3 regions of the Bacillus sp. AFS017336 genome follow, and region 1 is predicted to be linked to each of the others. Evidence: riboswitches for the same ligand, from Rfam matches in the RefSeq annotation. Region 1 holds a riboswitch; each other region holds the start of a gene.

Region 1 (4,246 bases):
GGGCTATGGTCTGCTTACAATGTACAATGCCGTTCAAAGGGCCTTGTATGATTGAAAATTGCGGACAATCACTTGGTATTCGATTTAATGATGCATCTGGGATAAAGGTAGAAAAAATATGTTAAATATAGCACTTATTGGAAATCCAAATACAGGAAAAACTTCTCTATTTAATAATTTAACAGGTACATACCAATACGTAGGAAATTGGAGTGGGGTTACTGTTGAAAAAAAGGTAGGGACTATAAAAAATAAACTTGGAAATTTAATTGATTTACCAGGTATTTATTCTCTAAGCCCTCTTTCAAAGGATGAGGCCGTTGTTTCACATTTTTTTGTAAATGAAACATTTGATGGGATGATAAATATAGTTGACGCTGCTCAATTAGAGAGAAATTTAATGCTAACTCTTCAACTTCTAGAGTTTAATAAATCAATGATTATTGGTCTAAATATGGTTGACGTTGCTAAAAGGAGAGGGATTTCAATTGATCCTTCTAGTATCTCAAAGATATTAAAAGTACCAGTTATTCCAATTGATGCTAGATCGGGTAAGGGAACAGACGAAGTAAATGAAATACTAGCGACTATTCCTCAAGCCGAAGTTGAGTTTGAAATTGATTATGGAAAAATTATTGAAGATGGTATTAAAAATATTATGACGCTATTACCTTCAACCTTAACTATTCCTAAAAGATGGACTGCAATACAAATTCTAGAGGGTAATAAAGAAGTAATAGAATTTATATCTTCATCTTACGATTTTAGTAAAATTGGCGAAATCATTAAATTAACAGAGGAACAATTAAGTAGTGAACATGGTGTAGCACCTTCTAAGTGGATTTATTCAGCAAGAAAAGAAGTGATATCACAGTTAATTGGTAAATCTGTAGAGAAAGAATCGAATGAAGCAGTTACATTAACTGATCGGATCGATCGATTTGTAACACATCCAATTTTGGGTATTCCTATTTTCTTAGCGACGATGTTTTTAATGTTTAAGCTTACTTTTGATTGGTTAGGGTTACCATTATCTGACGCATTAGATGGGTTTTTATCAGGACCTGTGACAGACTGGCTTACAAACGGCTTAAATGTAATTCATGCATCTGGTTTTATAAAAGCAGTTATTCTTGATGGTATTGTTGCTGGTGTTGGTGGAGTTTTAGTCTTTGTTCCACAAATTTTTATTTTGTTTTTACTAATTTCATTCCTTGAAGATTTTGGATATATGTCTCGTGCGGCTTTAGTAATGGATCGTTCGATGGAAATGGTTGGTTTAACCGGAAAAGCATTTATTCCAATGATTATTGGATTTGGTTGTAATGTACCTGGAGTAATGGCTGCCAGAACAATTGAACAGCCTAGAGAGAGACTGCTCACGATTTTGTTAACACCATTAATGTCTTGTTCGGCGCGTTTACCGGTATATGCACTATTCGTTGGAGCGTTTTTCGCGAAAAATCAAGCAATAGTTGTATTTTCACTGTATATACTTGGAATAGTAGTTGCATTAATATTAGCTAAGGTTTTTTCATCTACTATATTAAAGGGTGAGTTTTCATTATTTGTCGTAGAACTCCCACCGTACCGTATGCCACAAGGTAAAGCTTTGTTTAGAAGCACTTGGGATAAAGGTAAAGGGTTTATTCGAAAAGCTGGTACGTTTATTTTTGGTGGTTCTGTAGTAATTTGGTTATTATCTTATATGGGACCAAGTGGTTTCGGTGTTTCTATGGATGATAGCTTTTTAGCAATGATTGGGGGCATCTTAACTCCAATACTTGCACCTTTAGGATTTGGAACATGGCAAGCGGGTGCTTCTTTACTAACGGGATTTTTAGCTAAAGAAGTTGTTGTATCTGCTATGAATATTATTTATCACGTGCCAAATGCGAATTCTTTACAAGGAATATTGGCAACGCAGTTTTCTGCACTTTCTGCTTTTAGCTTTATGGTTTTTGTCTTATTGTATGTACCATGTCTTGCAACTGTTGCGACAATTCGTAAAGAGACAGGTTCAGCTAAATGGACGTATTTCTCAGTTGGTTATGCATTAGTTATTGCCTATATATTAGCGCTAATTATCTATCAAGTTGGAAGACTCTTAGGCTATTAGAGAAAGGGGTATCTACTTATGGTTGTCAATATTTTAATAGGAGCTCTTATTTTTGGATATGCAGGGTGGACACTTTTACGATATGTAAAGAAAACAAAAAAAGGTAAATGTGGCTCTTGTTCAATCGCAAAAACTTGTAGTTCAAATTGTGATACAGCTAATTATTCAAAATAATAGTAGAGTGTTCTTTAAAGATAAAATTTAAAGTAAACTGGTCTAAATACTTGAATAAAGTATAAGTATTAATTAAGATGATAAAGTAATTAATTTAAATAATTGAATAGTACTAGGGGTGCCGTAAATGGTCGGCTGAGATTGAGACACGAATAGTCTTTGACCCTTTAACCTGATCTGGATAATGCCAGCGTAGGAAAGTGAACGGTAGAATACATTTTTGTATTCATAACATTGATTTGTTCGAGCACAAGTCCTTATGGGATTTGTGCTTTTTTGTATTTAAAATCAAGTTTCATCTTCTATCTGTAAGATCAAAAGAGTTCTATTCATTAAATAGGGGGAAGAACATTGAAGAAAGTATTAACAATAGCCGGATCTGATTCAAGTGGTGGTGCTGGAATTCAAGCAGATTTAAAGACGTTTTCAGCTCATGGTGTTTTTGGAATGAGTGTAATAACAGCAGTAACTGCTCAAAATACGCAAGGAGTTTTTGCGGTTCAAGATATGACACCAGAGATTATTGCGAGTCAATTAGATGCAATATTTACGGATATCGAAGTAGATGCAGTAAAAATTGGTATGGTATCACAAATCGATACGATTAAAGTGATAGCTGAAAAACTAAAGCAATATAAACCAAAGCATATTGTAGTTGATCCAGTTATGGTTTCTAAGAGCGGATTTGACTTATTAAGTCCAGATGCTAAGGAAGCTTTAATTCAAGAATTGATTCCGTTAGCAACTGTTATCACACCGAATCTTCCTGAGGCAGAAGTTATTACTGGAAGAAAAATTACGACGATTGAAGAAATGAAAGAAGCTGCTATACAAATTCATTCATTAGGTGCAAAAAATGTCCTTGTAAAAGGTGGACATCTAGAAGGTGAAGCAACGGATATTTGCTTTAATGGTGAGGAGTTTACTAGTTTTAATAGCGTTAGAATCAATACAATTAATACCCATGGTACTGGATGTACTTTATCTTCAGCAATTACATCTAATTTAGCAAATGAACTTGAATTAAATGAGGCAATTAGAGAAGCAAAAAACTATATAACATTAGCGATTCAACATTCCTTCTCAATCGGAAAAGGGGTAGGTCCTGTCCATCACTTCTACTCATTGTATGAAAAGGCAGGAGTTCAACATGTCTAATCAAAATGCAAAAATGACAAAGTGGAATTTTACGACGCTTTGGTTTGGTGCTGCGGTATCAGTAGCGGAAATCATGACGGGGGCATTAGTGGCTCCATTAGGTTTTACTAAAGGTTTAACTGCTATTTTAGTAGGACATTTAATAGGAACACTTTTACTTGTTTTAGGTGGTGTAATTGGGTCTCAGCAAAGATTATCTGCAATGGAATCTACAAAAATTTCATTTGGTAGCTATGGTAGTTACTTGTTTTCAATTTTAAATGTATTACAGTTGCTTGGCTGGACGGCCATTATGATCTTAACAGGAGCTCGTTCAATCAATATCGTTACAAAAAATGACTATCATTTTAATCACCTTTGGGTTTGGTGTTTAGTAATCGGAGTGCTAATAGCAATCTGGTTGTACTTTGGACAAAATGCTTCAAAAAAACTTAATAGTATAGCAGTTTGTTTACTATTCGTTTTAACGATTGTATTATGCTTTGTTATTTTTAAAAGCGATAATATTCTTACTCAACCAAGTACATCAGGATTATCTTTTGGCGAAGCAGTTGAATTATCAGTCATTATGCCATTATCGTGGATCCCATTAATTAGTGACTATACTCGATTCGCGAAAACTACAAAAGACGGGGCAATTGGTAGTTTCATAGGTTATATGTTTGGAAGTTCATGGATGTATATTATTGGACTAGGGGCAGCGTTAGCATTTAATGAAGTAGATCCAGTAGCTGTTTTAATGAGTGCAAATTTAGGCCTATTCGCAGTTGGTATCGTTGTTTTAGCGACTGTTAC
Region 2 (4,246 bases), on a different contig from region 1:
GTAAGTACAGAATCCATATAATTGAACTTTAAAAACTTACTTCATAGGTAAAAGCCTAATTACAATATAGACTAGTTTCATAGTTGGTAAAAAAACATACGATACATTATCCACCTCTCCTAATTGTAATTTTTACAATTGGTTACATGACCCTAAAGGGAGTTTACATCCCTTAATATCGTATGAAGGAGGTCACATGAATGAGTACTGGACATCACCATCTTAACGGTTTTGCTTTGATTGTTGTTTTATTTATCTTATTAATCATTGTTGGAGCAGCTTGCTGGTCAGGATCTGACGGATATGGATATGGACATCACTGGTAATCTTTAAAAACTATAAAACTCCTGTTAAATTTAACAGGAGTTTTTTTTTACAAAAAATAATATGAATACCCAATCACCCATCGGTTAATAATATGTTAGGTTTGGTTTCAATTAATAATTTAGAGGAGGTTACGTATGAATAAACAACGAGCTCAAGAAATTGCGTCTTCACCTGAAATGGCTAATGTTACATACAATGGAGTGCCGATTTATATTCAACATGTTGATGAAACAAATGAAATTGCTAGAATTTATCCGCTCGGCCAACCCGATCGAGAGGAAGAAGTTTCAATCAATAGTTTGTCGGAGCATTAACTTTAACCTATAAACAAAAACAAACCTCCAAATTGGGGTTTGTTTTTGCTTTATCTATAAAAATTACCAGCACAAGCTTTCAATCAAACTGCATTTTAGGCATTCTTGTATCGTATCCTTCTGTTGAAAATCGTGGGCACAATTTGTTTGAATGGTTTTCAGTTCTATTTTTAACTGATTCATACTTTCTTCTAATTGCTTTATTTCTTTTTTGATTTCTTCTACCCTATTCATATAAGGCTCACACCCTTATTGATAGATTTCTCCGCCGTTTTTTCTAAATTCTAATGCTTTTTCTTTCATTCCTTCTTCAATGGTTGATTCATTTTGAAGTTCTTCTTGCTTTACTATATCTCGAATGTCTTGTGAGATTCTCATACTACAGAATTTTGGACCACACATTGAACAAAAATGGGCTGTTTTAGCTCCTTCAGCAGGTAATGTTTCATCGTGGTATTCAATTGCTCTTTCTGGATCAAGAGAAAGATTAAACTGATCACGCCATCTAAATTCAAATCGAGCTTTTGAAAGTGCATCATCTCTTTTTTGTGCACCAGGGTGACCTTTTGCTAAGTCAGCTGCATGTGCTGCTATTTTGTATGTGATTACCCCTACTCTAACATCTTCTTTATTTGGAAGACCTAAATGCTCTTTCGGAGTTACATAGCAAAGCATCGCCGTACCAAACCAACCAATCATTGCTGCACCGATTGCTGACGTTATATGATCATAACCAGGTGCAATATCTGTCGTTAGTGGACCTAATGTGTAAAAAGGTGCTTCCTGACAAATTTCTAGTTGTTTATCCATGTTCTCTTTAATTAAATGCATTGGAACATGTCCCGGGCCTTCAATCATAACTTGAACGTCATGTTTCCAAGCAATTTTTGTTAGCTCTCCAAGTGTTTCTAATTCCGAAAATTGTGCTTCGTCATTTGCATCGGCGATCGAGCCTGGGCGCAAACCATCTCCTAAAGAGAATGTTACGTCATAGCGCTTCATTATTTCACAAATTTCCTCAAAATGCGTATATAAGAAATTCTCTTTATGGTGAGCTAAACACCACTGAGCCAATATAGACCCACCACGAGATACGATTCCTGTCACTCGTTTTGCAGTTAATGGAATGTAACGCAATAGTACTCCAGCGTGAATCGTGAAGTAATCTACTCCTTGTTCGGCTTGCTCGATTAAAGTGTCTCTAAACACTTCCCAGCTTAAGTCTTCTGCAATTCCATTAACCTTTTCAAGTGCTTGATAAATTGGAACTGTCCCTACTGGTACCGGAGAATTTCGGATAATCCATTCACGTGTTGTGTGAATATTTTTTCCGGTTGAAAGATCCATCATCGTATCGGCTCCCCAGCGAGTAGCCCATGTCATTTTTTCTACTTCTTCTTCAATTGAGGAAGTAACTGCTGAGTTACCTATATTGGCGTTTATTTTCACATGAAAATTACGCCCGATAATCATTGGCTCGCTTTCCGGGTGATTAATATTCGATGGAATAACAGCTCTTCCTCTTGCAACTTCATCACGAACAAATTCCGCTGATCTATTTTCTCGAATTGCAATAAACTCCATTTCAGGTGTAATAATACCTTTACGAGCATAATGCAATTGCGTAATATTTCCGTTATCCTTTGCACGCAATGGTTTTCTTTTTAACCCTTTAAAGATTTCAACCTCATGTTTATCTGATTCTTTTTTATATCCATTATCTTCAGGCTTCACTTCACGCCCTACATATTCTTCAACATCATTTCGCTCAATCACCCAGTTTTGTCCGATTGGCTTAAGCCCCTCGCGAATATCAACTGAGCTAGATGAATCTGTGTAAGGTCCACTAGTGTCATATACTCTAACTGGTGCATTTTCTTCTTCGCCAAAAGTACCCGTTGTTGGACTTAATTGAATCTCACGCATCGGTACTTTAATATCAGGTCTAGATCCTTCAACATAAACTTTTTTACTACCAGAAAAACTAGACATGATGGAAAAATTCATTTCATTTACAGAATTGTTCATTGATTTCATTCCCCTTTTTAAATGATTAAAAAAGGACGAAATCCAATCCATTTTAAGCATGAAAAAAGCCGGATCTTATATTTAAGACCCGGCAAAATGTTAGCAAAACTACATTAACGATTAGACATCATTAATGAGAAATTTCTAACTTCCCCACGCTGGTATGAACCAGATCAGGTCCTGAGGGTTAAGAAACTTAAATGCGTTTCTCTCTCAGCCCAACTAATTGGACACCCCTAGTCTAACGATTAAATTGTTCACACTAAATATAAACCCACAAGTTTAAAATGTAAATGCTTTTATTTCCTAAATTTTTACAGAAACGTTCATTTCAAAAAATTATTAGTATTTTTTATACTCGTCTAAATACTTGATTTCATTATGCTTCAAGCCCAATTTATGGTAAATATTTGGACAGGTAAAAAAAATTTTAGTATTGAATATTATTTTTTATATGCTATGCTAAGATTAATTTTCATACAGATTCATCACTAGGGGATCCCTTGATAAGGGCTGAGAATAGAGTAGTTACTTTTAAACCCTTAAAACCTGAACAGGCTAGTACCTGCGTAGGAAAGTGGCGCATTCTCTATTTATTTTGTGTGCAATGTAACCACTTTCTTTTTTTAGGAAAGTGGTTTTTTTTGTTTGAAAAAATTTTGTTAATGAAAGAGGCTGGAGCATGGAACTTATTGCAATTACAGATGATCAGCACTCAATCGAAGTACTTGCTTCCAAAATTATTCAAATAATCGATGTAGTCGACTATGTACATATTCGCGAGAAATCAAAAAAACCGATCGAAATAATATCACTATTAAATCTACTAAAAATGAACAAAGTCGATATGAAGAAAATCGTTTTAAATGATCGTTTAGATATTGCTATTTTCGCAAATCTATCAAATATACACTTACCGGGACATGGCCTTCCTCTTGTTGATGTAAAAGAATATTTTCCTAACTTACGAGTAGGAAAATCAGTCCACACGCTTACTGAAGCAATCCAAGCTGAAAGTGATCAGGCTGATTATGCCCTTTACGGTCATTGTTTTGAAACAAAGTGTAAAGCTGGTCTAACTCCAAATGGGATTGAAATCATACCCGAAATGAAAAAAACTCTGACTATACCAATCTACGCAGTAGGCGGTATATTGCCTGAGCATATCCAAGTTTTAAAGGAGAACAAGATTGATGGCATAGCTGTAATGTCTGGAATCTTCTCTTCTCGAAACCCACTAGATGCTGCGCTGCAATATTTTGAAAGGTGTAAACTGACTTATGAACAAGAGATTTGATGTCGTCGTAATTGGGGGTGGCATTATTGGTTGTTCCATTGCTTATTATCTAGCGAAAGAAAACATTAATGTCGCAGTTTTAGAAGGACATCAAGTTGGTCAAAAAACGACAAAGGCAGCTGCGGGGATGCTCGGTGCCCATTCCGAGTGGGATCAGTCCGAGTCATTTTTTACTTTTGCTAGAAGTAGCCAGCTATCTTATTTTCACCTTCAAGAAGAGTTGAAAGAATTAAGCGGTATTGATATTGAACTTAAAAAAGGTGGCATATTCAAACTAGCT
Region 3 (4,246 bases), on a different contig from region 1:
GTCTATTTGATAAGTACTCTTCACCTGGAATTTGTGAACGAACAGTAATATATTGTCCTGATAGGAAAGTAGGAACTGAAGATCCATCTTTAGGTTTTAAGTAGAATGATGTAATTACATCACTTTCTTCTACTTTATTGATCACTGTAAACTCTTTAAATTCTGACCAACCACCTTCTTGAGTGGCAGCTTCATTATACATTTCCTTTTCAATATCAATAAACACTTGAGCTATAATTCCATAAGCTTCGCCCCAAGCACCAAGTATTTCTTCAGTTGCAGCATCACCAAGTACTTCTTTAATTGCACCAAGTAAGTGTTGCCCAACGATTGGATAATGCTCAGCTTTAACTAAAAGACTACGGTGTTTTTGTGCTATTTGTTTTACAACAGGTATAATCGTTTCTAGTTTATCAATATTTTGAGCTGCAGCTAAAACAGTATTAGCAAGAGCGGTTTGTTGTCTACCTTTTTGCTGATTCGTATGATTGAATACGTTTAATAATTCAGGATGATTTGTAAATAAATTTTTATAGAATACGGAAGTGATTTCTGTACCTGACACTTCTAAAACAGGAACTGTTGATTTAATAATATCGATTGTTTTTTGAGAAAGCATGGTAAATCCCCCTATATACATTTTAAAGTAGTATAATAAATACATCTTTATCTTAGTCCTTGATATCGGTTAAAGCAATATGTTAAATACATCTTTTTGAACTTTTTTCGAAAAATTACATAAAAGTTTAAAAAATGTTCACAATTATGCTATGATTAATCAAAATAAATGAGTGAGGACAAGTTATGCGTTTAACAACTTATTCGGATTACTCTCTTCGTGTACTAATATTTCTATCCTCTGAACCGCGTGAAAAATTAGTTAATATAAAAGACATCGCTGAAGCCTATGGTATATCTAAAAACCATTTAATGAAAATAATCTATAATTTAGGTAAGATGGGCTATATCGAGACTATACGTGGCAGAAATGGTGGAATTCGTTTAGCAAAATTGCCAGCGGAAATAAATATAGGAGAAATAATCCGTAAAACCGAAGAAGACTTTAATATTGTAGAATGTTTTGAGCATGGCGGTACTTGTGTTATTACGCCTGTTTGTTCTTTAAAACATATATTTAATAACGCATTGGATCAATTTTTACAAGTATTAGATCAATATACATTAGATGATATTGTAAAGAATAATGCGATGTTGAAAGATTATTTTTCAAGTAATACAAAAGAATAAATTTTATTAAATTGATGAGCCTTTGCAATTTAAAAATACAAAAACCAACAAATGTATACTTTGTTGGTTTTCTTTTTTATTGAGTTCAATTTAGAACTCTTATAGTTTTATATGTTTTACATTTTCCAAAGGCTCTTGGAACAAAGAGGAAGCTATTTTACTAAAAACGATTGGATCTCCAGTTGTATAAAATTCATGTATAGTGTTTTCGGAATTAGATAAAATATTTTGTTGATCGAGTATTGCACTTACTTCTAATGCAGTTTCATCGCCTGAGCTGATGAGCTGAATAGAAGGTCCCATCAACTTTTGGATGATTGGGCTTAATAAAGGGTAATGGGTACAACCTAGTATTAATGTATCAATTTTTGAATCTAATAGCGGTGAAAGAGTATTTCTAACGATTTCAAAAATTTCTGGTTTATTGTAATCGCCGTTTTCAACGATTCCGGCAAATTCTGGGCAAGCCAAGCCTTCAATTATTACTTTTTCATTAATTCGTTTTAGTGCGGAATGATAGGCTTTGCTATTAATAGTAGCGTTAGTGCCAATTACACCAATCTGATCATTTTGTGATAATTTTAGAGCAGCTCTGGCACCAGGGTGCACAACACCTATTACTGGGATTTGAAGTTTTTCTCTCATTTCACTTAATACTACTGAAGTGGCAGTATTGCAGGCGATGACTAACATTTTTATGTCTTTTTCTAAAAGAAAATTAGTCATTTCCCAAGTGAATTCCCTGATTTCCTCATATGGTCGTGATCCATATGGGCATCTAGCAGTATCGCCTAGGTATACTATATCTTCCTTAGGTAATTGTCTTATAATTTGTTTGGCAACTGTTAAGCCCCCAACTCCTGAGTCAATGACTCCGATTGGTTTATTCAAAAAATCCCCTCATTTTAATCATAATTTGATGATGTAGTATATTCGATATTCAAGTAAGATTTTACTATAAGAAATGATATTTTTGTTTAATAATCTCATTTAAAGTATGACAAAATCTTATCGTTAAATAGCTTGTATTAACAGACTATTAAAACAATTAAGCGCAAGTTAAAAATAGTTCGTAAATTCAATCATTATCTGTTATATTTATGATGAAAAGTTTATATGAGAAAAATGTGGAGGTGCCAGTGTTGCTGGCTGAGATAACATCCTTAAGATGTTGACTCTTAGAACCTGATCTGGGTGATGCCAGCGTAGGGAACAGTATCTCCTTTTAGATATGTTTTTTACAGCGCATTAACGCCCGGGTTATTATCCGGGCGTTTTCTTTTTGTATAAACCAAAAACAAAAGGGAGTATTAGTAAATGAAAAGATTAGTAGTTTTTTTAGTAGCTATTTGTTTAATGTTAACTGGGTGTGGTCAAAGTAAAACCGCGACTAGTGGAAAGGGCAAGCAATTAAAAAAGGTGACTGTCGTACTAGATTGGACACCAAATACAAATCATACGGGGCTATTTGTTGCGAAAGAAAAAGGATATTTTAAGGAACAAGGACTTGATGTAGATATTATCAGTCCAGGAGAAACAGGAGCAGATCAATTAGTTGCTTCAGGTAAAGCGGATTTTGGCGTTTCTTATCAAGAGTCAATTACACAGGCTAGAGTTCAAAATGTACCACTTGTTTCAATTGCAGCAGTTATTCAACATAATACTTCTGGTTTTGCATCGCCTGCGAAAAAAGAAATTAAGTCTCCAAAAGATTTCGTTGGTAAAACATATGGTGGATGGGGTTCACCGGTTGAAAAAGCCGTTTTAAAATCACTTATGTCAGAAGAACATGCGAATGTTAATAAGTTAAATATCGTTAATATGGGCGATGCTGATTTCTTTACAGCTGTAAAAAGAGATATCGACTTTGCTTGGATTTATCAAGGATGGACAGGTATTGAAGCTGAGCTTCGTGGAGAGAAGTTAAATATGATTTATTTAACAGATTATAGTAAAAAACTAGATTACTATACGCCAGTATTAGCTACAAACGAAAAAATGATTAGTAAAAACCCAAAAGTAGTAAAAGCGTTTGTTGCCGCTGCATCCAAAGGATATAACTTTGCGATTGATAACCCGAAGGAAGCTGCAGCGATTTTACTTAAAGATAATCCAGATCTAGATAAAAAATTAGTAGAAAAAAGCCAAGAGTGGTTAGCATCTAAATATAAAGACGATGCAAATCGTTGGGGTGAGCAAAAGTTAACGGTTTGGAAAAACTATGCAGATTTTTTAGCTGAAAATAAATTATTAGAAGGTAAATTTAAGCCAGAAGAAGCTTTTACAAATGAATTCTTACCAAAATAAGGAGGAGTAAAAATGAAAACTACATTAATGAGTGTTCAAATAATACCAAAAACAAATAATATTGAGGATGTCATTCCTGCAGTTGATGAAGCGATTAAGATTATTGATGAATCAGGTGTGAAATATCAAGTACAACCATTGGAAACAACAATGGAAGGTGATTTGAATGAATTATTACAAGTTGTTCAAAAAATGAATGAAAGAATGATCGAAATAGGTTGCCACAATGTTATAACTCAAATGAAAATCCTTTATCAACCACAAGGGATTACAATGGATGTGTTAACGGAGAAGTACCGTTAATGAAACGAAAAAATATGAAAGGATGGCAGCCATTTGTTGTCATCCTGCTTTTTTTAATCTGTTGGCAGCTCAGTATTAAAATTTGGAAAATAGAGCCTTGGCTATTGCCAGGACCAATTGCAATCTTTAAAGAAGGAATTCATTCTTTGGATTCTTTACTTCCACATATAACTTCTACAATTCAATTAACGATTATCGGATTGTTAATAGGGAGCTTACTAGGACTTTTAATAGCGTTTCTATTGCATTTAATACCAGGTGTAAAAAAAGCTTTTTATCCATTATTAATTCTTTCGCAAAATGTACCAATTATTGTATTGGCACCACTTTTAATTATTTGGTTCGGTTTTGGAGTACTACCAAAATTAATCATCATTTCACTTGTGTG

What was found. Region 1 has a riboswitch for thiamine pyrophosphate ahead of thiD (bifunctional hydroxymethylpyrimidine kinase/phosphomethylpyrimidine kinase). Riboswitches for the same ligand answer to the same signal wherever they lie in the genome.
Region 2: it holds a riboswitch for thiamine pyrophosphate, as region 1 does, so the genes downstream of both, thiC (phosphomethylpyrimidine synthase ThiC) here and thiD (bifunctional hydroxymethylpyrimidine kinase/phosphomethylpyrimidine kinase) in region 1, are expected to answer to the same signal.
Region 3: it holds a riboswitch for thiamine pyrophosphate, as region 1 does, so the genes downstream of both, CN601_RS13975 (ABC transporter substrate-binding protein) here and thiD (bifunctional hydroxymethylpyrimidine kinase/phosphomethylpyrimidine kinase) in region 1, are expected to answer to the same signal.

Annotation. Positions count from the first base shown of each region.
Region 1 covers NZ_NUCO01000030.1:39,405-43,650, forward strand. Annotated here, with positions in the region: gene CN601_RS17795 (FeoA family protein) at 1-125, shown strand, start outside; gene feoB (ferrous iron transport protein B) at 119-2,119, shown strand; gene CN601_RS17805 (FeoB-associated Cys-rich membrane protein) at 2,138-2,293, shown strand; TPP riboswitch at 2,398-2,509, shown strand; gene thiD (bifunctional hydroxymethylpyrimidine kinase/phosphomethylpyrimidine kinase) at 2,645-3,451, shown strand; gene cytX (putative hydroxymethylpyrimidine transporter CytX) at 3,444-4,246, shown strand, end outside.
Region 2 covers NZ_NUCO01000006.1:29,624-33,869, forward strand. Annotated here, with positions in the region: gene CN601_RS02310 (YjcZ family sporulation protein) at 201-326, shown strand; gene CN601_RS02315 (small acid-soluble spore protein H) at 462-641, shown strand; gene thiC (phosphomethylpyrimidine synthase ThiC) at 891-2,669, opposite strand; TPP riboswitch at 2,803-2,917, opposite strand; TPP riboswitch at 3,153-3,262, shown strand; gene CN601_RS02325 (thiamine phosphate synthase) at 3,352-3,966, shown strand; gene thiO (glycine oxidase ThiO) at 3,950-4,246, shown strand, end outside.
Region 3 covers NZ_NUCO01000022.1:55,379-59,624, reverse strand. Annotated here, with positions in the region: gene hmpA (NO-inducible flavohemoprotein) at 1-619, opposite strand, end outside; gene CN601_RS13985 (RrF2 family transcriptional regulator) at 805-1,248, shown strand; gene racE (glutamate racemase) at 1,348-2,139, opposite strand; TPP riboswitch at 2,368-2,477, shown strand; gene CN601_RS13975 (ABC transporter substrate-binding protein) at 2,566-3,555, shown strand; gene CN601_RS13970 (thiamine-binding protein) at 3,568-3,858, shown strand; gene CN601_RS13965 (ABC transporter permease) at 3,858-4,246, shown strand, end outside.